DNA from 2 places in the Thiocystis violascens DSM 198 genome. Region 1 is predicted to be linked to the other one. Evidence: predicted binding sites of a transcription regulator. Region 1 holds the regulator's gene; the other holds the start of a gene.
The links. The regulator sigma-54, encoded in region 1, starts transcription at its own class of promoters, with help from an activator protein. The targets are predictions, from matches to a motif close to TGGCANGNTNCNTGCTT.
Positions count from the first base shown of each region.

Region 2: a site for sigma-54 is predicted at 2,763-2,779, ahead of THIVI_RS05675 (ammonium transporter). Genes of this name have one in related genera too.

Region 1 covers NC_018012.1:2,435,048-2,446,630, reverse strand. Annotated here, with positions in the region: gene mgtE (magnesium transporter) at 1-1,227, opposite strand, end outside; gene ptsP (phosphoenolpyruvate--protein phosphotransferase) at 1,249-2,991, opposite strand; gene THIVI_RS10835 (HPr family phosphocarrier protein) at 2,988-3,257, opposite strand; gene THIVI_RS10830 (PTS sugar transporter subunit IIA) at 3,254-3,691, opposite strand; gene rapZ (RNase adapter RapZ) at 3,688-4,548, opposite strand; gene hprK (HPr(Ser) kinase/phosphatase) at 4,603-5,565, opposite strand; gene THIVI_RS10815 (PTS sugar transporter subunit IIA) at 5,591-6,040, opposite strand; gene hpf (ribosome hibernation-promoting factor, HPF/YfiA family) at 6,327-6,650, opposite strand; gene THIVI_RS10805 (RNA polymerase factor sigma-54) at 6,681-8,165, opposite strand; gene lptB (LPS export ABC transporter ATP-binding protein) at 8,403-9,128, opposite strand; gene lptA (lipopolysaccharide transport periplasmic protein LptA) at 9,198-9,755, opposite strand; gene lptC (LPS export ABC transporter periplasmic protein LptC) at 9,752-10,390, opposite strand; gene kdsC (3-deoxy-manno-octulosonate-8-phosphatase KdsC) at 10,404-10,925, opposite strand; gene THIVI_RS10780 (KpsF/GutQ family sugar-phosphate isomerase) at 10,966-11,583, opposite strand, start outside.
Region 2 covers NC_018012.1:1,256,698-1,268,280, forward strand. Annotated here, with positions in the region: gene THIVI_RS05660 (energy transducer TonB) at 1-198, shown strand, start outside; gene THIVI_RS05665 (DUF3050 domain-containing protein) at 278-1,048, shown strand; gene THIVI_RS05670 (TusE/DsrC/DsvC family sulfur relay protein) at 1,143-1,445, shown strand; gene THIVI_RS05675 (ammonium transporter) at 1,521-2,726, opposite strand; gene THIVI_RS05680 (DUF4198 domain-containing protein) at 2,987-3,772, shown strand; gene cbiM (cobalt transporter CbiM) at 3,785-4,405, shown strand; gene THIVI_RS05690 (hypothetical protein) at 4,398-5,066, shown strand; gene cbiQ (cobalt ECF transporter T component CbiQ) at 5,063-5,821, shown strand; gene THIVI_RS05700 (energy-coupling factor ABC transporter ATP-binding protein) at 5,818-6,600, shown strand; gene THIVI_RS05705 (trypsin-like peptidase domain-containing protein) at 6,601-7,533, opposite strand; gene THIVI_RS05710 (hypothetical protein) at 7,538-8,032, opposite strand; gene THIVI_RS05715 (ATP-binding protein) at 8,038-9,726, opposite strand; gene THIVI_RS25055 (hypothetical protein) at 9,936-10,109, shown strand; gene nikR (nickel-responsive transcriptional regulator NikR) at 10,192-10,614, shown strand; gene THIVI_RS05725 (transglutaminase family protein) at 10,611-11,501, opposite strand; gene THIVI_RS05730 (alpha-E domain-containing protein) at 11,498-11,583, opposite strand, start outside.

The DNA of each region.
Region 1 (11,583 bases):
CGCGAAGGCGGCGGCGAGCAGGTTGATGCTGATGGCCGCGCCGATGACCAGCGCGATCCGGGTGTCGTGGAACCAGAGCCAGGCGATCAGCGCCACCACCACGGCCCAGACGATGCTGTTGAGCGCCGCGACCGCCATCTCCTTGCGGAACAGCCAGCGGGCGTTCCTGGACGTGAGATGGCCCACGGCCAAGCCGCGGATGGCGAGCGTAAGCGTTTGGGTGCCGGCGATCCCGCCCATGCTGGCGACCACGGGCATGAGGACGGCCAGCGCCACCACCTGCTGAATCGTCGCCTCGAAGCGGCCGATGACCCAGGCGGCGAGAAAGGCGGTCAGCAGGTTGACGCCGAGCCAGAGCGCGCGCCGGCGCGCGCTGAGCAGGACCGGGGCGAACATGTCCTCGGTCTCCGAAAGACCGGCCTGACCGAGAAACTGATGTTCGGCTTCCTTGCGGATCACGTCCATCACATCGTCGACCGTGATACGCCCGAGCAGGCGTCCCTCGTCGTCCACCACCGGCGCGGTGACCAGATCGTGCTGCTCGAAACGAGTCGCGACCTCGTGGGCGCTCCAGGTCGCGGGAATGGCCTGCACGTCCAGCCGCATGGCCTCGGCAACCGAATCCTCCGGGTCGTGGGTCAGCAGATCGGTCAGAGAGAGCACGCCCAGGTAGGATCCCCGGCGATTGACCACGATGAGGTTGTCCGTGATGTCCGGCAGGCCGCCCTTGAGCCGACGCAGATAGCGCATCACGACTTCCAGGGTCATCTCGGGGCGTACCGTCACCGTGTCGGTGTTCATCAGGCCGCCGGCGCTGTCTTCCGGAAATGACAGGGCCTGCTCAAGTCGCTCGCGGCGCTGTTGGTCGAGCGATTTGACGACCTCGCGCGTGATGGCCACAGGCAGATCCCGGATCAGGTCGGCCAGGTCGTCGGTGTCCAGATTGCCCATCGCGGCGATCAGTTCGCCGGTATCCATCAGCCGGATCAGGTGTTCGCGGACATCGTCATGCAGATAGGCCAGCACCTCGCCATCGGACTCGGCCTCCACCAGATTCCAGACCAGTTCGCGTTCCTGAGGCGGCAGGGATTCGAGCAGATACGCGATTTCGGCGGGTTGCAGGGCATTGAGCATGCGCGCGGCCTGACGCATGGCGCCCTGCTCAAGCACTTGGCGCAGGGCGTCGAGACGCGGGCGGTCGGGATGGCTGGGGACGGAGACGCTCATGGGGGGCTTGTCGGTCCGGACTCAAGCCTGATTCAAGGCTTCCAACAGGTGGCTGGGATCCGTCTCGTCGAGCAGATCGAACAGTTGGGCGGTGCGCCGCTGAAGTTCCCGCGAATCGGCGTCAAGCACGATTTCCTTGATGTCGAGCAGCGCCCCCGGCTGCATGCTGAACTCCCGCAGCCCAAGCCCCAGCAGCAGGCGCGTGAAGCGCGGGTCGCCGGCCATCTCGCCGCACATGCTGACCGGAATGTTCAGCGCGCGCCCGGCCTCGATGGTCATGCGGATCAGCCGCAGGATGGCGGGATGGGTGGGGTCGAACAGATAGTTGACGGCGTCGTCCAGACGGTCGATGGCGAGCGTGTACTGGATCAGGTCATTGGTGCCGATGGAGAGAAAGTCCATCCGGTGGGCGATGGCGCGGGCCGCCAGCGCGGCGGCGGGCACCTCGATCATGGCCCCGACCGGCAGGGCGGGATCGTAGCGCAGTCCCTCGCGGTCGAGCTGATGCTTGAGCTGCACAATGAGCGCCAGCACGGTATCCACTTCATGCACATTGGTCACGAGCGGCAGCATCAGGCGGACTGGGCCGAGCGCGGAGGCGCGCAGAATCGCGCGCAATTGCGGTCGGAACAGCTCCGGTTCCTTGAGACAGAGTCGAATCGCGCGCAAACCGAGTGCCGGATTGCAGGCATTGGAGCCGCATCGGACGAACGCCTCGCAGCCTTTCTCGACGCCGAGATCCAGGGTGCGGATGGTGATGGGGATGCCATCGAGTCCCGCGATCATCTCGGCATAGTTGGCCAAATGCTCCTCCTCGTCCGGGAGGTCGTCGCGGTTCATGTAGAGAAATTCGGTGCGGTACAGACCGACGCCAGCGGCGCCGTTGGCCTTGGCCGTGCGCACGTCCTCGGGCAATTCCAGATTGGCCAGCAGATCGATGGCGACCCCATTGCGTGTCAGAGTGGGTCGGCTGACCAATTCGCGCAACCGACGCTGGCGCGCCTCGAACGCGCGCAGGCGCTGGCGGAAATACTCCCGGGTGCGTTCGTCGGCATCGGCGAGCACGGTTCCGGTCTCGCCGTCGACCACCAGAAATTCATTCTGACGCAGATAACGGGTGATCTCGTGGACGCCCATAACCGCGGGAACCCCGAGGCTGCGCGCCAGGATGGCGGTATGCGACATGGGACCGCCGGCTTCGGTGACGAAGGCCGCCGCGCCGCGGTGGCGCAGCAGGATGGCGTCGGCGGGCATGAGATCGTGCGCCACCACCACGCAGCCGTCGAGATCCTTGATTCCGGGGTTGAGCGCGGGCGCTTCGCCGCGCAGGAAGGACTGAATCTGACGGACCACATGCTCGATATCGTCGCGCCGGGTGCGCAGATAGGGGTCGTCCATCTCGTCGAAGACCCGAATCAGGGTGTCGCGCTGTAACTGGAGCGCCCACTCCGCATTGCACAATTGATCGGTCACGATGCGCCGGACCTCGTCGATGAGGGCGGCATCTTCGAGCATCAGCAGGTGGGCGTCGATGAACTCGGCGATCTTGATGGGGGTGTGGCGCGGGATCTGTTCGCGTACCGCCTGCAAGGCCTCGCGCGCGGCGGCCACGGCCAGATCCAGTCGGGCGATCTCGGCGCCGATCTGATCGCTGGCGATGGGGGTGAGGAAGGCGCCGCCGCGTCCGCGCGCGTCGATGAACGCCGGCCCCAGGGCAATCGGACAGGACGAGGCGATTCCGATGCCCTGAAAGGCGGTGGTCATTCGGCCTCCCCGAAGCGCTCGCGGATGAGTGTCTCGATCGACACCATTGCGTCCTCCTCGTCGTCGCCGACGGCCTCGACCGTGACCCAGGTGCCCTGACTCGCGGCCAGCATCATCACCCCCATGATGCTTTTGCAGTTGACGCGCTGATCGCGCCGCTCGATTTCGATATGGCTGCGGTAGCGCGTGGCGCATTGCACCAGCTTGGCTGCCGCGCGCGCGTGCAGACCCAGTTTGTTGCAGATCTCGAATTCCCTGCGAATCATGTGACCTGGATCCTGCGTGCCGGTATCGTGCGCTGCTCGCCTGCGGCGACGCACAGGCGGATACCATCGCGCGCGCCCTGCGCGGCCTTCTCGGCCACCGTCTCCAGATCCAGCGCGGCGTAGTTCAATGCCCGCAGCAGCATCGGCAGGTTCACGCCTGCCAGCACCCGCGCGCGCTCCAGGCGATCCAACAGAACCATCGCGACATTGGCGGGCGTGGCGCCGAAGAGGTCGGTCAGGATCAGCACGCCATCGCCCTGGTCGAGTCGCGCGGCGCGCCGCAGACCCTCGGCGACGAGATCTTCGCACGGGGTATCGTTGATCACCTCCAGCGCCTCGATGCCGGGCGGACGGCTGCCCAGAATCTCGGTGGCGACACTCAGCAGATCCCCCGCGAGCGGACGATGCGTAATCAGAAGAAGTCCGACGCTCATGGCAATTCCCGATGTCTCACGATGACCTTGTGACCGTCACCCTCGAAGAAGCGACGCAGTGCCTCGGTCATGTAGACCGAGCGATGTTGACCGCCGGTACAGCCGATGGCGATCGTCAGATAACTCCGCCCGTCGGTCTCGAAGGACGGGATCCAGTGCGCGAGAAAGGATTGAATGTCATCGCGCATCCGCTGGACCTCGGGGCTTGCCTCCAGAAACGCCACGACCGGCGGATCGCGTCCGGTCAGCGGTTTGAGTTCGGGCTGCCAGTGCGGATTGGGCAGGCAACGCACATCGAACACGAAATCCACATCCTGCGGCACGCCATGCTTGAACCCGAACGACTGGAGCAGAATCGACGCCTTGGGCGAGACGCTGCCGACCAGCCAGCCGCGTACCCGATCGCGCAACTCGTGGACATTGGTCTGGGTGGTGTCGATGAGGATCCCGGCGCAGCTCCGGATCGGCTCCAGCAGGTCGCGTTCGAGCTGGATCGCCTCGCCGAGCGAACGGTCGCCCCGGGTGAGCGGATGCTTGCGGCGGGTCTCGCTGAAACGCTTGATCAAAGTGTCGGTGTTCGTTTCCAGAAAGATGACGCGACAGTCGATGCCTCGCTCCTGAGCGGTCCGGACAAGTTCCGGGAGCAGGCGCAGTTCATCCGGATTGGTCCGGGCGTCGACACCGACCGCCGTGTTCGTGAACGCCTCGTCAAGCGCCGCCTTGCGCAGCCCCAGCACGAGGTCTTTCAGCAGAAAGAGCGGCAGGTTGTCGATACAGTAATAGCCCAGATCTTCCAGCGTGTGAAGTGCGACGCTTTTCCCGGAGCCGGATAGTCCACTGAGAATAACCAGTTTCATGATTGAGTGCGCTTCAGGTCGGGCTGACGGAAGACGACGCTTGAGCCTGTGACGTCAGCGTCGGGCGGCTGGCGGATCGGGTCGATCGATACTGATGGCGCGGGCTTGCCGATCGATGAAATCCACGCCCGCGTCGTAGCCGCGGATGCGCAGGATCTGATGTCGCACCGCCGCCTCGACCAGAATGGCCAGGTTGCGGCCCGGCGCCACCGGCATGACGATCTTCGGGATCGCGACGCCCAGGATGGTGGCCGCCGTCAGGCTGCCGGTGAGTCGATCGATGCATTCGAGCTGTTGGTGATCCAGTGGTTGCAGGTCGATGATCAGGTTGAGCGTCTTGCTGCGCAGCACGGCGCCTTCGCCGAACATGGCGCGGATGTTGAGGATACCCAGACCGCGGACTTCGAGAAAGTCCCGCAGGGTTTCCGGACAGGTGCCTTCGAGCACCTCGGGGGCGATCCGCGCGAAGCGGGGCGCGTCGTCGGCGACGATGCGGTGACCGCGGGTGATCAACTCCAGCGCCAGTTCGCTCTTGCCGACCGCCGGACTGCCGACCAGCAGCACGCCCATGCCCAACACTTCGATAAAGACACCATGCACCGTCTTGCGTTCCGCGAGCGCATGGGTCAGAAAATAACGCAGGTGGTTGATCAGTTCCTGATCGCCGAGCGTGGAAGCCAGCAGCGGCGTCTGCGTGCCTTCGGCATATTCGAGCAATGCCGCGCCAGGCTCGATGCCATCGGAAAAGATCACCGCCGCGGGACGGTCGGCGAAGAGTTTTTCGATGGTTTCGGCGAAGGCGGTCGCGCCCAGGGCATGCAGATACGCCTGTTCCTGCTGACCCACGATCTGCAGGCGGTTGGGATGGATACAGTTCAGCGATCCGATCAGCGACTGGCGGGAATGCTCGGGAGCCTCGCCCTGCAAGGGGCGCGGCTCGCGCGGCTCGGGCGTCAGCCAATGCAGCTTGAGCTGGGATCCGGTCTGCGCAATCAGGGACTGAAGGCTATCGATCATCGCTGGCGGCCGTTGCAAGGGCGGCTTAGCGCGAGTTCAACACTTGCAGGAGCAATGCCGGCGAATCCGCCGCGCGCAGTTTCGCCCGGATCGCCGGATCGTTGAACAGACTGGCCAGATGCGCCAGGAGGCGCAGATGTTCGTCGTTCGCGGCATCCGGCACCAGCAGCGCAAAGGCGAGATCCACCGGCTCGCCGTCGGTCGCGTCATAGTCCACGCCCCGGACCGTCTGCACGAAGGCTCCCAACACCTCCGTGACCTCCTTGATCCGGGCATGCGGCAAGGCGATGCCATGGCCAAGTCCGGTACTGCCAAGGCGCTCGCGTTCCAGCAGTCGCTCGAACACGGTCTCGGTGTGCAGGCGCGGATGACCGCTTGCCAGCAGTTCGGCCAGCGTTTCGAGCAGGCGTTTTTTGCTCGCGATCTCAAGAGCGCACCCGATTCGGGCTTCGCTGATCAGGTCTGGGCTCAACATGGCTCAACGTCCTAGGATTCGCGGACGCGCATGGCGGCCGCCAGGTCTTCGCGCGCATTCCGCGGGCAGTCTCGCGGGTTCGGCGCGATGGTCGCGCAATCGCTGTCTAGGGTCATGAATTCGGGTCTCCTGCGATCGACCTGTCGGCTGGATCTGAGCCTAATGGTGGTGATCGTCTCTCGTCGTCTCAATAAAAAACACCCCGAACGGTCAGTCAACGAGCCGCCCGAGGTGCCTGGTGCGTGCCTACGGAAGCAACGCGTTCGCCTTCAATGCTCGGCCGCGGCTATTCCTCCGCCTCGGCGATTTTCGCAACAGGACCGCGGTGGCTGCTTTTCTTTTCCTTGTGGCGCAGCACCTGGCGATCAAGCTTGTCGATCAGGGCATCGATCGCCGCGTACATATCTTCGTGGGTAGAGTCGGCAAACACATTACCCCCATTGACATTGAGTGTCGCCTCCGCCTTTTGGGCGAGTTTTTCAACGCTGAGGACGACGTGGGCGTTGATGACGTGGTCAAAATGTCGCCCCAGGCGCTCGAATTTGTTCTCGACATAATCCCTGAGTGCATCGGTAATGTCGATGTGGTGACCCGTCAGGTTGATCTGCATCGTGTGACTCCTTAAGGTTCAAACGGCCTGTCAATCCAGGCGTTTGCGCTCGTTCGAGGGTGGGAGACCCATTGCCTCGCGGTATTTGGCGACTGTCCGGCGCGCGACCTTGATCCCCTGACCCTCAAGCTCCTTGGCGATTTTCTCGTCGCTCAGTGGCTTCCTGGCGGACTCCGCCGCGATCAGTTTGCGAATCAGGGCGCGGATGGCCGTGGACGAACACTCGCCGCCAGAAGCGGTATTGACGTGAGAGGAAAAAAAATATTTGAACTCGAAAGTGCCTCGCGGGGTGTGCATGTATTTCTGCGTGGTGACCCTGGAGACGGTGGATTCGTGCAATTCGAGCGCCTCGGCAATGTCGCGCAGAATCATCGGCCGCATCCCCTCGTCGCCCTGCTCGAAAAAATCCTGCTGCATTTCCACGATCTTGGAACCCACGCGCAGGACGGTATCGTTGCGGCTCGCCAGACTCTTGATGAACCAGCGTGCCTCCTGCAGATGGCTCTTCAGGGTCGTACCGTCGGCGCTCTGATCGGAGCGGCGGATCAAGCGCGCATAGTCCGCGTTCACTCTCAGTTTAGGCGTCGATTCGGGATTCAGCTCGACCAGCCAGCGGCCCTCCAGCTTGCGCACGAAGAGGTCCGGGACAACGTACTCCGAAGGCGCCGCCTCGATCAAGGATCCAGGCCGCGGATTGAGTCGGCGAATGAGTTCGATGGCGCTGACGATCTCCGGCTCCGGCGCATTGAGCAGGCGCGCCAGCGCGGCGATGTCTTTTCTCGGCAGATGCTCGAACCCGTCGCGGCAGATGGCAATGGCCAGGTCGCGGCAAGGCGTCTCCGAGGGCATCTGGCGCAATTGAAGCAGCAGACATTCCCGCGGATCCCGCGCGCCCACCCCGGGCGGATCGAGCGATTGGACGCGATGGAGCAGGGTCTGCACCTCATCGGCACCGATCTCCGGGTGGTCGATCGTGGTCAGCAGATCCTCGATGTGGGTGCGCAGATACCCGTCCGCGTCGATGGCGTCGATGATCGCCTGGGCGATCATGAAATCGCGCTCGTTGAGACGGCTGAGGTTCAGTTGCCAGGCGAGATGATCGTGCAGCGTTTGCGGACGGCTTTGGTGGGCGAAAGGGTCGTAGTCCGCGCCGTCATCGCCGCCTTGAGCGGCGGTGGGCAGATAGCTGTCGTAGACATCCTCCCATTGCGTATCGACCGGAAGCTCGTCGGGCATCTCGCTGGACTCGGACGGAACCTCCCGATCGATCCGCAGATCCTCCTCGGCGCGCGTGCGCGCGACCTCCTCGATCGGCTGGATCCGGCTGTCGCTCGCCTCGCTGGCACTGAATCGCTCGGCATCGTCGCCCTCCTCCAGCATGAGATTGGTATCGAGCGCCTCCTGTATCTCTTTCTGAAGTTCGAGCGTGGACAATTGCAGAAGCTTGATCGCCTGCTGCAACTGGGGCGTCATGGTGAGGTGTTGGCCGAGGCGAAGCTGGATGGATTGCTTCATGGAGCGCGAGTGCGTCTTGAGATGATCCCGTTCGAGTGCGAAAGCGTTAAGCGCGTCTTCGGCGATTCTAGCCCATTTCAATCTCCCGCGTTCGCCGTGTCCGGGCAGGGGGAGTGATGATGATTTTATCTTACACCCTTCCCGATCATGGCGGGGGCGTTAAATCGCAAACTTCCCCCGAGCGGCCGGGAGACCGACGCGGGTTGCGCGCGCGGCATGGCCGATGGCGTTTCAGGGCTACATGGAAAAATCGGCGCCCAGATAGACATCCCGTGCCTGCTGGTTGGCGAGCAGATCGGCCGGCACCCCGGCGGCGATCACCGTCCCGGCGCTGATGATGTAGCTGCGGTCGCAAATGTCGAGCGTCTCGCGCACATTGTGGTCGGTGATGAGCACCCCGATCCGACGGTCGCGCAGATGGGAGACGATGGCCTTGATGTCGCCGACCGCGATGGGATCGACCCCGGCGAAGGGTTCGTCCAGCAACATGACGATCGGGTCCACGGCCAAGGCGCGAGCAATCTCCAGACGCCTGCGCTCCCCGCCCGAGAGACTGAGCGCGAGCGAATCGCTCACATGCGCGATCCCCAGCTCTTCGAGCAGTCGCTCGCACTGTCGCTCGCGCTCGGGACGCTTGAGATCCCGGCGCGTCTCCAGGATCGCCAGGATGTTCTCGCGCGCGGTGAGTTTGCGAAACACCGAGGGCTCCTGAGCCAGATAGCTCAGTCCGGCGCGCGCGCGCGCATGCATCGGCAGCCGCGTGATATCGCGATCGTTCAGCAGGATGCGGCCCTGATCCGCGGCGATCAGACCGACGATGAGATAGAAGCAGGTGGTCTTCCCGGCCCCGTTGGGTCCGAGCAGCCCCACCACCTCGCCTGGATTCACGGCGACGCTGACGTCCTGCAACACCTGGCGACCGCGGTAACTCTTTTTCAGTCGTTCGGCATGCAGCGCGGTCAACTGGATCTCCTCCTACGTGGCTCGAAACCGACATTCGGGACGTTCGCTCCCGCCGGATGCGGCGTGAGCTTAGCGCGATTGCGGGGTGATGGTGATCTTGACCCGTTCCGAGCCGCCGGCGCGAAACCGCGCCCGCGCGCGGTCGTAGATGATCCGTTCGCTGGCGAGTCGATCCGCGCCCTGGATCAGCAGACCCTCGCCGATCAGGATCAATTCGTCCTTGTCGGCATCGTATTCCATCCGCCTGGCGAACGCCTGGACCTCGCCCTGGCGGTTGTCGAGTTGCTGTCGATACTTGGCCGGCGCTCCCAACGCGACGAAAAATCTGGGTTGACGGTCTTCCCGATGGTAAACGGTCACATGGTCGGCGAGCAGCCGCATGCTGCCCTGATCAACCTGGACATTGCCGACATAGACGCTGATGCTGTCGGTCTCGCGCACCTCGACATCATCGGCCTCGATGAAGATGGGCTGTTGGGCGTCCTCCTGGAGCGCCCAAGCCGGCGTCCAGATGCTGGCGGCCAGGCAGACGGCCATGAACAGTGCGCGCCGGACGGGGCGCGGCATGCTTGCCTTGAGCCAGATCGCGGGTAAGGACCGCCGCCGACAGGGTGCGAGGATGCTCATGGCGGCGTCTCCCGGGTTAACTCGTCGTCTGGCGCGGACTCCGGCGCGAACCGGATGCGGGCGCGGCCATGGAAGGTGGTCCGCGTCGGCTCGGTATACCAGAGCCGCATGCCATTGGCGGTCAGCGAGTCGCCGTCGCTGAGGATGCGGACCGGAAGATCCGTTTCCGCAAGCGCCTGCTTGCGCCAGACATCGATCCGTTCGGTCTCCAGATGCACCGGACGGGTCTGGCCGTCCCCCTCCCGATCCAACTGGACATCTCCGATGAGCCGAACCTGATCGCCGCCGGTCAGCACAAGACCCTCCTGAGCGCGCGCCTTCCAAGGCGGACCGGCGGACTGAAACAGTTCCAGGTGCGGACGATCGAGTTCGGACCGATCCTCCCTGACGAAATGGCGCAGTTCATCGGCCAGCAGGCGCCGGCTTGGCCGACCGACCTCATCGGTATCCACCGCGGCGAAATTCAGGACGACATAATCCGGCAGGCGCGGACGCGCGTCCAGCACCGGTGCGGTATCGGGAGGCGACTGAAGCTGCCACCAGGCGATCAGGCCCGAGACGACGAAGCAGGCGCCCAGCAAGAGTTGCCGGCGCGACCAGGACGGCCGCGAAAACCGCGAGGCGTTCGGGCTCATGAAAAACGAATGCTCATTGGAAACGACTCATGGCTCGATCCAGAGCGCCCTGGGCATCCAGGATGAATTCGCAGACTTCGCGCGCCGCGCCCTGCCCGCCGCCGGCACGGGTGCGCCAGTGGGCATGCTGCTGGACCCGCGGATGGGCGTCGCCGACGGCGACCGCCAGACCGACCCGACGCATGATCGGCAGATCCACCACATCGTCGCCCACATAGGCAATCAGATCGTCCGTCAACGAAAGGCGCTGCTTAAGTTCCTCATAGGCCGGCAATTTATCCCGGTAGCCCTGGTACACATCGGAGATCCCGAGACTTTCCATGCGCATCCGCACAACCTTCGAGGTACGCCCGGTAATCACCGCCAGACGGATGCCGGCATCCAGGAGCAGGGTCATGCCGAGTCCGTCGCGGGAGTGAAACGCCTTGTATTCCTGACCGTCGTCGCCGAGGAAGAGACTGCCATCGGTCAGCACCCCGTCGACATCGAAGATCACCAGACGGATGCGGGCGGCGCGTTCTTGAATGTCCTGCATACAACGGTACCCTCTTGTAAGCTGACGAAAGGCGACGGGGTCAAACCACCCCAGCCCTGAGCAGATCGTGCATGTTCAAGGCTCCGATCGGGCGCCGGTTCGGGTCGAGCACCAGCAGTCCGTTGATCGACCTGGACTCCATGAGCTGGAGCGCCTCGGCCGCGAGCGCCTCGGCGGCGACGGTCGCGCACTGGCGCGTCATCACCTCGTCGATCGCTGTCCGGTGGACCGAGATCCCGCGATCGAGCGCGCGCCGGAGATCGCCATCGGTAAAGATCCCGGCCAGGGTGCCATCGGCATCGACCACCGCGGTCATCCCCAGCCCCTTGTGCGACATCTCATCCAGGGTTTCCAGCAGCGAGGTGCCGAGCGTCACGCTCGGCAGCCGTTCGCCCCGATGCATGATCTCGCCGACATGCAGCAACAGTCGACGTCCGAGACTGCCGGCCGGGTGCGAGCGAGCGAAGTCCTCGGCGGTGAATCCGCGACTTTCGAGCAACGCGATCGCCAGCGCGTCGCCCATCGCCAACGCGGCGGTCGTGCTCGACGTGGGCGCGAGCCCCAGCGGGCAGGCCTCGCTCGCCACGCCGATATCCAGGCTCGCGTCAGCCTCTCGGGCGAGGGTGGAGTCGCGGCGGCCGGTCATGGTGATCATCGG
Region 2 (11,583 bases), 1.2 Mb from region 1:
ATCGCGACGGTCGCCTTCGTGATCCGGCCGGATGGCCGCATCGACCAGATCCGTCTTGCCAAAGGCTCCGGACAGTCGGCACTCGACCGTGCCGCACTGGACGCACTGCGCCGACTCGGGCGTTTCAAGCCGATCCCAACCTCGCTTGGCCGTTCATCCTGGCCGCTGCGGGTACCGATCCGTTTCGACCTGAAATAACCCGCAATCCCTTGAACCATCGTTGGGTATATCATTGGTTCAGCATTCGCTGAAAGACTGAATCACGAGGACGAGAACCATGGCATCACTGAACCTGGACCATCTGCAACCCCTGCGCGAGCAACTCGACGGACATGCGATCTACGGCGCCATCCAGCGCGTCGAGGATCTGCAAATCTTCATGCACCACCATGTCTTTTCGGTCTGGGACTTCATGTCGCTGATCAAGTATCTGCAACGGTCCATCGCCCCGGTCCAGGTGCCCTGGATCCCGCAAGGCGACCCCAGCCTGCGCTACTTCATCAACCAACTGGTGCTGGAGGAGGAATCCGACACTCTTCCGCTCGACGGCGGTCAAGTCGGCTATGCCAGCCATTTCGAGTCCTACTGTCAGGCCATGACCGAGATCGGCGCCGACGGCGAGATGCCCTGGCGTTTCCTCAAGCTGGTCGAGGAACAGGGCGTCGACCAGGCGCTCTACTCGCCGACCGTGCCCCTCCCCGCGCGCTATTTCTCAGAGACGACCTTCTGCTTCATCCGCGAGGATAAGCCGCATGAGGTCGCTGCCGCCCTGGCGCTCGGCCGCGAAAATCTGATTCCGGCGATGTTCCGCAAATTCCTCCAACACATGCAAATCAGCGAGACTCAGGCGCCCGCCTTCCACTATTACCTGAACCGGCACATCCATCTGGACGAGGATTTTCACGGCCCGCTGTCGTTCAAGCTGCTCGAAACCCTCTGCGGCGACGATCCCGAGCGCATCGCGGAGGCCGAAACGGCCGCGCAGGAGGCGCTCTGCGCGCGGATCCGCTTCTGGGACGGCGTGTTGGAGGCGATTCGGGCGGGTTGAATCGCGCCCGGCGCGGGTTGATTCGCGATTCCTCGTCTCCACGTTGCATAAACCAACCAAAATTATCAATTATCCAGACAACGAGGACTCCATCATGACCGCCACCGTCAGCGTTCCGCTCGACAACGAAGGATTTCTGCTCAACCGCGACGACTGGAGCGAGGAGATCGCCGTCGAACTGGCCCGGACCGACGATTTCGAGATGACCGAACAGGTCATGTCCTTCATCCGCGAGGCCCGCGCCATGTTCGAGGAGGATGGCGTGGTGCCGCCCATCCGAATCTTCGCGAAAAAACAGAAGGTCTCGACCAAGGATCTCTACGACATCTTCAAGAAGGGGCCGATGAAGCTCATCTGCAAATGGGGCGGTCTGCCGAAACCGACTGGTTGCGTCTGACAGACGACACTCAGATTGGATAGCGAGGGCGTCTCCCGCCCTCGTGCCGGGTATGGTGCGAGTCTCCGCCTGCTGTCACACCTCGCCGCGATTGTAGTCGGGCTGCGCCGTGATTTTGTGGATGCTGAGATCCGCGCCGAGATATTCCTGCTCCTCGGTCAAACGTACCCCGACCGCCAGCTTGATCAGACCATAGATCGCGAAACCTCCGGCAAAGGCCACCAGCACGCCGATCAGGGTTCCCGCCAACTGCGCGGTCAGAGTCACGCCCCCTACCCCGCCCAGCGCCTGAAGCCCGAAGATCCCGGCGGCGATCCCACCCCAAAGCCCGCAGAGTCCGTGCAGCGGCCAGACTCCGAGCACGTCGTCGATCTTCCATTTGTTCTGGGTCAGGGTGAAGGCATAAACAAAGAGCGCGCCAGCGACCCCACCCGTCACCAACGCACCCAATGGGTGCATGAGATCGGAGCCGGCGCACACCGCGACCAGACCGGCCAGCGGTCCGTTATGCAGAAATCCAGGGTCGTTCCTGCCCACGACCAAGGCCGCCAGGATGCCGCCGACCATCGCCATCAATGAGTTGACCGCGACCAGACCGCTCACCGCCTCCACCGTCTGCGCCGACATGACATTGAACCCGAACCAGCCGACCGTCAGGGTCCAGGCGCCCAGCGACAGGAAGGGAATCGAGGATGGCGGATGGGCGGTCATGCCGCCATCGTGACGATAACGCCCAGTACGCGAACCGAGCAGCAACACGGCCGCGAGCGCGATCCAGCCGCCGACCGCATGCACCACCACGGAGCCGGCGAAGTCATGAAAGGGCGCGCCGAAGGTGGCCTCGATGAAGGTCTGCATCCCCAGGTTGCCGTTCCAGACCATGCCCTCGAAAAAGGGATAGAGCAGACCGACGATTAGGAAGGAGGCGAATAACTGCGGATAAAAACGCGCGCGCTCGGCGATGCCGCCCGAGACGATGGCCGGGATCGCCGCAGCGAACGTGAGCAGAAAGAAGAACTTGACCAGTGCGTAGCCGTTTTTTTCCTGAAGCGCCTCGGCGCCAGTAAAGAAGTCGACCCCATAGGCCAAACTGTAGCCGATGAAGAAATAGGCGATGGTGGAGATCGCGAAGTCGCTCATGATTTTCGACAGGGCGTTCACCTGATTCTTGGCCCGGACCGTGCCAAGCTCCAGGAACGCAAACCCCGCGTGCATGGCCAACACCATCACGGCGCCGATCAGGATAAAGAGAACGTCGGTACCTGCCTGCAATGATTCCATCTGTCATCTCGTTTTTAGGATTTTGAACGAGGCTTTAAGCATGGATCAGGCCAACAGCAAGACAGTCGATCCCCGCGAGAAATATGGGCAACACAGAAATCCGGATGATCGAATTCAGTGCGGAACCGGAAAAAACGCACCTCAAAAGCGCCAGATTGCATTGGATGACTTCGCATGCACGCCTTTCGGGACGAGTTGACATCGATGGTGTTACAAATGAAAATTCGATCACACTTCCTGCCGGTGATCGACGATCCGCCATGACTCGACCGATCTTGACACGCCTGCTCGTCACCCTGACCGGGGCGACTGCCCTCGCCATCTCCGCGAGCGCGCCAGCCCATTTCCAGGAACTCATCCCCGCCGTCGAGATCGTCACGATCAAGAGCGGCAATCCGGTTGTGCTCCAACTCCAGTTCACCCATCCGATGGAACGCGGCCCGGCGATGGACATGGGCAAGCCGGCGCGGTTCGGCGTCCTCGGTCCCGCCGGACAGGAGGATTTGCTGGCAAGCCTGACCGCCCGCGAGGTCGAGGGCAAACAGGCTTACGCAGCCGAGTATCGCGTCAAACAACCCGGCGACCATGTCTTCTTCGTCGAACCCGCGCCCTATTGGGAGCCGGCCGAAGGGGTCATGATCGTCCACTACACCAAAGTCGTCGTCGACGCCTTCGGGGCCGGGGAAGGCTGGGATGCCGAGGTCGGACTGCCGGTCGAGATCGTGCCGCTCACGCGCCCCTATGGGCTTTGGACCGGCAACCTGTTCAGCGGCATCGTCAAGCAGTCTGGCCAGCCAGTCCCGTTCGCCGAGATCGAGGTGGAATGGCGCAACGACGGCTCGGTCACGCCGCCTGCGGACGCTTTCATCACTCAGGTCGTGAAAGCGGACAGCAATGGGGTCTTTCACTACGCCATGCCGCGCGCCGGCTGGTGGGGCTTCGCGGCCTTGCTGGAAGGCGAAACACCGATGAAGAACCCGGAGGGCAAGGAGGTTCCGGTCGAGGCCGGCGCCTTGATCTGGGTGCGCGCGCGGGATATGAACTAGGGCAGCCGGCTGATGGCTCACATTCCCGATGGCGTGCTCTCGGCGCCGGTGCTGATCGTCGGCGGACTGGTGTCCGTGGGCCTGCTGGCGGTCGCGTTGCGCCGACTCGATTATGATCGCCTGCCTCAGACGGCCGTGCTGTCGGCGGCCTTTTTCGTCTCCTCGCTCATCAGCGTCCCGATTGGCCCCAGTAGCGTGCATCTGCTGCTCAATGGGCTGATGGGTCTGCTGCTCGGCTGGACCGCGCTGCCGGCGCTGTTCGTGGCCCTAGTGCTCCAGGCCGCTTTTTTCGGCTATGGCGGTATTCTGGTGCTTGGCGTCAATACCATGAACATGGCCCTGCCCGCGCTGTTCTGCGCGCTTTTGCTGGCCCCCTGGATGCGGCGGGTCGCGCCGGATCGTCTGTTCTGGATCGGCGCGGCGGCCGGCGGACTCGGAGTACTGATGACCGGCGTACTGGTCGCGCTGAGCCTGGGACTGAGCGGCAAGGCGTTTCTGCCTGCGGCGGGTGTACTGGTGGTGACCTACCTGCCGCTGGCGCTGGTCGAGGCGGTCATCACGGGAACGGTCGTGGCCTTTCTCGCGCGGGTTGCCCCGGAACTGCTGCGGTCTTCCGAGGTCTCCCATGCCTGATCCCGGTTCGCGCGCCAGGCACCCATTCCCCCGCCGCCTGATTCTGCCGCTCATGCTCGCGTTGACCAGCCTGCCGGTCGCTGCCCACAAACTCCAGGTGTTTGCCTTCGCCGAGGGCGACCGCATCGAGGGCACGACCTATTTCGCCGGCGGCGCGAAGGCGGCGGGGGCGCGCATCCAGATCCAGGATACCGCTGGACAGGTGCTCGCCCAACTGACGCCGACGGAGGACGGCCAGTTCCGCTATCGGGCGCGGACGCTGACCGACTATCTCATCGTCGCCGAGAGCGGCGACGGTCATCGCGCGCAATGGCGGATACGGGCGGACGAACTGGCGGGCGGGTTTCCGCTGGCGGGCGCCGAATCACCCCAACTCCAGACCCACGAGACCTCGACCTCCGAGCCCGCGGAAACCGAGCGCGCCCGTCTCCCCAATCCCGTCGCCGCGCCGGTTTCCGGCGAGACACACGACATCGACCCGGCGCTCATCGCCGCCATCGACCAGGCCGTCGCCCGTCAGATGCGTCCGCTGCGCGAACAACTCATCGCCGCGCGGGATGAGGTTCGGTTGCGCGACATCCTGGGCGGGATCGGCTACATCCTCGGCCTGACCGGGCTTGCGCTCTGGTGGCGCAGCCGTCGGCCCGACACCCAATCATGAGCCAGACGGCCTTGCTCATCCCTCGCGGGTCAGGCTGGATCGCCGTCCGCGATCCCCGTCTGCGCATCGTCGCCGCCCTGTCGTTCGCGCTGGTCGCCATCAGTCTTCAGCATCCGCCCGCGCTTCTGGCCGCCTTTCTGTTCGCTGCCGCGCTGGCGGCCAGCACCGGGATGCGCGCACCCGATCTCTTGTGGCGACTGCTGGCACTGGAAGGATTCATGCTCGTCCTGCTGATCACCCTGCCCTTCACGGTGCCCGGCAGTCCATGGATCGCGTTCGGCCCTCTCGCCGCCAGTCAGGAGGGCCTGGCGCTCGCCGTCACGATCCTGCTGCGGGCCAACGCCGTGGTGCTGGTGCTGCTCGCCCTGGTCGGCAGCCTGGAACCGGTCGTCTTCGGTCATGCGCTGGCGCGGCTGGGCGTGCCCGAAAAGCTGGTCCATCTTCTCTTGATGACGATCCGCCAGATCCATCTGCTGCATCAGGAATTCATCCGTCTGCGCCAGGCCATGCGGGCGCGCGCCTTCGTTCCGCGCAGCGATCGGCACACCTGGAACAGCTATGGCTGGTTGATGGGCATGCTGTTGGTGCGCAGTCTGGCGCGCTCGCAACGCCTGCTGGCGGCGATGCGCTGCCGCGGATTTCAGGGCCGACTCTATCTGCTGGATTCGACCCATTGGGAGCCTGCCGATACCGCGCTGGCGCTTGGACTCGCGCTGCTGCTCGGCGGCCTGACGACCCTGGACTGGCTGGCATGACGGCGCCACTGCTCGAACTGCGCCAGGCCACCTTTGAGTATCCCGAGCGCGCCGTACTGAGCGGCGTGGATTTCACGCTGAACGCGGGCGATCGGGTCGCGCTGGTCGGGCCGAATGGCGCCGGCAAGACGACCTTGCTGCATCTGCTGGTCGGTCTACGGCGCCCGAGCGCCGGGCAGGTGCTGGCGTTTGGCGAGGCACGCCGGAGCGAGGCCGATTTCCGCCCGGTGCGGGCGCGGGTCGGATTGCTGTTCCAGGATTCGGACGATCAGTTGTTCTGCCCGACCGTGCTTGAGGATGTCGCCTTCGGACCGCTGAATCTGGGCCGCCCGCACTCGGTCGCGCGTGACGATGCCCTGCGAACGCTGGAGGCGCTCGGGCTGGCCGGATTTGCCGAGCGCGTCACCCATCGTCTGTCCGCCGGCGAAAAACGACTGGTGGCGCTGGCCACCGTGCTTGCAATGAACCCCGAGGCGCTGCTGCTCGACGAGCCGACCAACGGTCTCGACGAGGCCACCGAACAGCGTCTCGTCGAACATCTGTCCGGATTGGATCAGGCCATGATCATCGTCTCTCACGACCGGCGTTTCCTGGAACGGCTGGCGACCCGCGCCGTCCGACTGGCCGATGGACGCCTGACGGACGCCATCCTACACAGCCACGGACACAGCCATCGACACGCCCATCTCCATCTGCACGCGCCCGGCGTCAGCGCCGAGCACGAACATGATTCGTCCGTGCCAGCCCACGCGGACCATCATGTCCCGGATGGGCCATGATCAATCCGAACGCGGTTGCGCCATCTTGAAAAAGGCACGACACCCCTCCTGCCGATCGCCATCGTCCGCCGCGCCCAATCCGTTCAGGTTGACGGACATGTTGGAGCGCGCGGCATCGAGACGGCTCAAGCCGTAGACGGTGCCGTTCACGCCGACGACCCGACCCGAGCGCAACACCGGCCCCCCGGAATCGCCTGGACTCAAGGACGGCTCGCCCGCGCGCATCAGACCGCCATAGGTGTAGAAGTTGACCGGATCGACACGGATGACCTCGGTGGTGCCCCAGTGGCGCCGACCGAAGGGGTGCTTCTGGCGGGCCAGCGCGATGTTTTTCAGGCTCTCGTACCCATAGCCGACGAGTTGCACCGCGTCGCCCGGAAGCAGCGGCGCGCAATCGACCCTGGCGAGCGGAATCGACGCCGTGGGTTCGCGCACGAACAGGATGGCGACATCCGGAAAACGGGACGTGAAATGGTGACTGGCCTCGATGAGGCGGATGCGGCGCGCCAGTTCCTCGCCCGTGTAGCGCGCGCGATAGTCACGAACTTTCTCTTCCCGGTAGGCGAAAAAGCGTTGCAACGCCTCCCGGTAACGGGGATGTATCTGCGTTTTCCGGAGCGTCAAACCGATGAAATCCTCGCGTGTCATTGGCTCCGTCCGGTTGCTGACGAAGATCCGTCGCCCCGGCTGAAACGCGGCGTCCAAGGTTCCTGCGCGCATGTCCGCGACACAGTGCGCGGCGGTCAGGAAGGCATCCGGAGCGATCTTGGTCGCCGAACAATGCGGGGTTTCACCCAGGGTCAAGGCGACCACGGCGCTGAAATCTTCCCGCGCGTCGACCTCTCCACCCAGCAGGGCCGTGGCCGGCAGCGGGATGGCGGACAGCGCCAGGCACGCCAACGTGATCAGCGCTCGAATGCCGGTCGATTTCAAGGTGTCAGTGTCTCTCGGTCGCGAAGCGAAAGGGCGCGGCCAGAATGCCTTCCGGGGTATGGAGTAGCACCCTGGCCTCCCAGATCATGCGCGCGCGCGCGCACACCGGCAGCATGCCCTGCCCTTCGTAACGTCCCGACCGCACCTCCCGAAGCGTCACGCGATTGAAGCCCATGTTCATGTCGACGCCGACAAAATCCACCTCGACGGCGGTCGTCGCGAAACCGCTGGCCTCGACAACCAGTCGCAGTGGCGTCGCGATGGGGATGGCAGGGGGGGTGATCGCAAAGCTGACCGCGCGGCCATCCGGGAAACGCGCCGTGCAGGGACCGGCGCGCAGATCGCAGTCGGGGTCGGGTTCCGTGACCTGAAGCAGCGGTGGATACAGGATCGGCCAGACTTTCTGGACCGCAACCGCAACCACTCCCGCCAGCAGCAGACCCAAGACACCCCACAGCAGGATGGTCGTGCGCGTCGGAGAGGCAGTGACTGTACGCATCTAGCTCAACGCATCTGCCGCCACCAGCGGTTGACGATCTCCGCCACATCCAGGTCTTCCGGACCTTCACGCCAGCTCCGCGACAGGGGCGCATCATGGCTGGCCGGCGCCGGATTTGGCGGATGGACCAGGATCCGCGAGGGCAGCAGCGCCGCGTCGCCCACAGCCAGCACCTCGCCTCGCCGTAGCGAGGCCAGCATGTCGGCCAGATTCTTCGCGCCCTCGGGCAGCAGACGGCGGACATACTCCTGATCGTCCGCGTTGGAGATACGCAGACACAGATAATTCCCGCATTGCGAGAGCACCGTCTCGGACAATTCGGTCGGCCGCTGGCTGACAACACAGAGCGTCACGCCGTATTTGCGCCCCTCCTTGGCGATTCGCTCCATCGCGCGGCGCGTGCCGACATACTGGGTCTCGGCATCGCGCGGGATGTACTGATGGGCCTCCTCGCACACCAGCAGCAGCGGGAATTCGTGGCGGCGCGGATTCCAGTAGTTGAACTCGAAGGCGAGACGTCCGATCTGGGCCGACACGACGGGACGCAGATCGACCGGGATGGGGCTGAGATCGATCACCGTGACCTGACGCTTGGGTTCGCCCAGCCCAACGAAGTCGCGCAGTAGACCTTCGAGACTGGCGGAGCTGCTGTGTTTGCGCGGATGCAGGAAAAAATCGTAGCGGGCATCGTTGTACATTGACTGGAAACGGACCAGGAAATCGTCGAAGGCGCCGTACAGCGGTCCCTTGACCTTGCCGAATTCCAGCTTTTCCTCATTGGCCTTTTTGAACTTTTGGTACAGCTCTTCGATGGAAAAATAGACCGGCGAATCCACCGAGAGACGTTCCAGACCCATGTGCTGATTCGACTGTCGGCGCAGGCTGTAGAGCGCCTCGCGCAGAAAGGCGATCTGGACCGTGGCGTTGGCGTCGCTGCGATCGATGAAGAGATCGACCAACTCGGCATAGGTGAGCAGCCAGTAGGGAATCTCCAGCTCTCGGGCATCGATATGCCGCGCGGTCCGGTCTGGAAACACGCCCTCGTAGGGCGCACTAGGAGAGGCGCGCCAACCGTACTCGCCATGCAGATCGAGCAGGACAATGTGCGAGCGGGGCATGGACGTGACCACCCGTTGCAGCAGGCTGGTCAGGGTCCAGGACTTGCCCGCGCCGGTCTGACCCAGGATGGCGAGATGCCGGCCGAAGAGCGCCGAGGGATCCAGGCACGCCTTGAGCGTCGGTCGGGTGGACAGTCGGCCCAGTTCCAGCGCGCCCTCCCGTTCGCGCACCAATAGGGCGGCGAGACGACTGCTGGCGATCAGATGCACGGCCGCGCCGATCAGCGGGAAACGACTGACGCCCGGTTCGAGACGCCCATCCTTCCCGATCTCACCGAGCGCGATCAACTCCAGACGTCGTTCGCGGACTGTACCTCGCCGCTTCTCGGGTGCCGCCTGATCCTGAACCGGGCGTCGCTCGATCGTCTCTTCCAGGCTACGCGAAACCTCGGCGAGCAGGTGGCCGGCCCGATCCCGCACCTCGACCAGGCTGCCCAACTGGCCGATGGGCAGGGTTTCCTGACCTAGGGTGACGAAGGATGGAAAACCTTCTTCCGCCGGAAACAGGGTGACCACCAGGCAACCCCCCTGGATATCGGTGATGCGGCCGATCAGACTGGATTCCGGCATAGCCATAACGGGTAAGACTCCACGGGGTTGAACGGACGATTCGGGCGTAATTGTCGCCGAAGATCGCCATCGACGCAGTCCCGATCAAGCAATCCGCGACGTCGTGTTACACGCTAGGTCGGACGCGCCAAAAAACAAGATCGACGCTTGATAAATTAGAAAATGATTATATAATGATTAACTATCATACCAATCAACCTTAACGGAGATGTATCATGGGTGCACTTGGAATTCTTGCCGCCGTCGCCGTCCTGATTGGCGGTGTTCAGACCACGATGGTGATGTCGGAAGACGACCGCCTGGCGGCCGAGGCAACGAAAGAGCCCGTCGTCGAGGTTCAGGCCGTGAAAACCGATGCGACCCGATCGTTCGACTTGACCGAACGCTAAATCGGGTGACCCTCGCAGGTCATCAACCCCGACGCACCGCGCGCGTCGGGGTTTTTCGTTTGACCGAGTGACTGAGAAGATGATGTCGAATCCTGACGAAACCATCCGTTTCAGCGTATCGCTGCCCAAGCCGCTCCTCGACGAATTGGATCGACGAGTGGTCGGCAAGGGCTATGCCTCGCGCTCGGAACTGGTCCGCGACTTGATCCGCGAGCGGATCGTAGAAGACACCTGGGAGCGTGGCGACGAAGAAGTGGCGGGCGTGCTGACCATCGTCTACGACCACCATCAGCGGGAATTAACGCAGCATATCCTGGATATCCAGCATCGTCAGTATGTCCATGTCGTGGCCACCACGCATGTGCACATGGACCATCATAATTGCCTGGAGACCATTATCATTCGCGGGATGCCGGCGGAGATCGAATTGCTCAGTCACGAGATCGGCGGATTGCGCGGGGTGCGCTTCGCCGAATTGACGCGGGCGTCCAGGATCCAGAATTAATTGATGCGCGAGACTCTGAGGGTCTGTTCCAGCTCCGGCTGTTCGCCATCGCCCCGGCAGGTCTGACGCAAGGCTTGAATATCCCGCGCATCCCGACCGATCGCCACCCGCAGATAGGTGGCGTCGGCGAGCAATCGCAGGGAAGGATCGAAACCCCGCCACCCGCCTCCCGGAATCAACACCTCGACCCATTGATGCAGCGTTTGCGGACGCGGCTCGGTGCCGGGCGGATCCGCGTCGTCGGGGTCGAAGTAGGACGCATCGAGATACCCGGAGACAAAACGGGCAGGAATCCGCCACTGACGCATCAGGGCAATCAGCAGATGTGCCAGGTCCGCCGCAGTGCCGCGCCCGGCCTCGAAGAGTGCCGGCAGCGCGGTCACCGAGGTCTCCTCGGCGGGATCGAATTCGGCGATCTTGCCGATCCAGTCGAAGGCATCCCTCACCTGCTGAAACAAGGGTACGCCGTCGCGCAGTCCCGGCACCGCAAGGCCCGCGATCCGCTCCGGGAGCGCCGGCGTCAGGACGCCCTGGTGCAGCACGAAATCCCACAGCCGCGGGGCCTGACGCAGACTGTCAGCGATCCAGGCCAACTCGCGCGCGGGCGGAATCAGGGGGAAATCGAAGGGGTTCTCCCGTTTCGTCTCGACCTCGGCGACCATGGCAAAGCTCAACTCCCGATGGGCGCCCAGCACCGCAAAATGGTGCGCGAGATTGCCGAAGCCGTCATACCCTGCGACCGCCAGCACCTCGGGCTCGACCGCGAGCATGATCCGGATCAGCGACTGACTCTCGTCATCCCAAGGCGCCAGACGGATCTGGACATGATGCTCGCGCGCGGCGGAGGCGAAGCGAATGCGACAGGCTTGCTCAATGTGATATTTCACTGGGCGTCCCCAAGGTGAGCGTCAAAATAGTCGGCCTGCAACGCATCGCTGAATTCCGCCAGCCGCGCGAGGAAATCGTCCA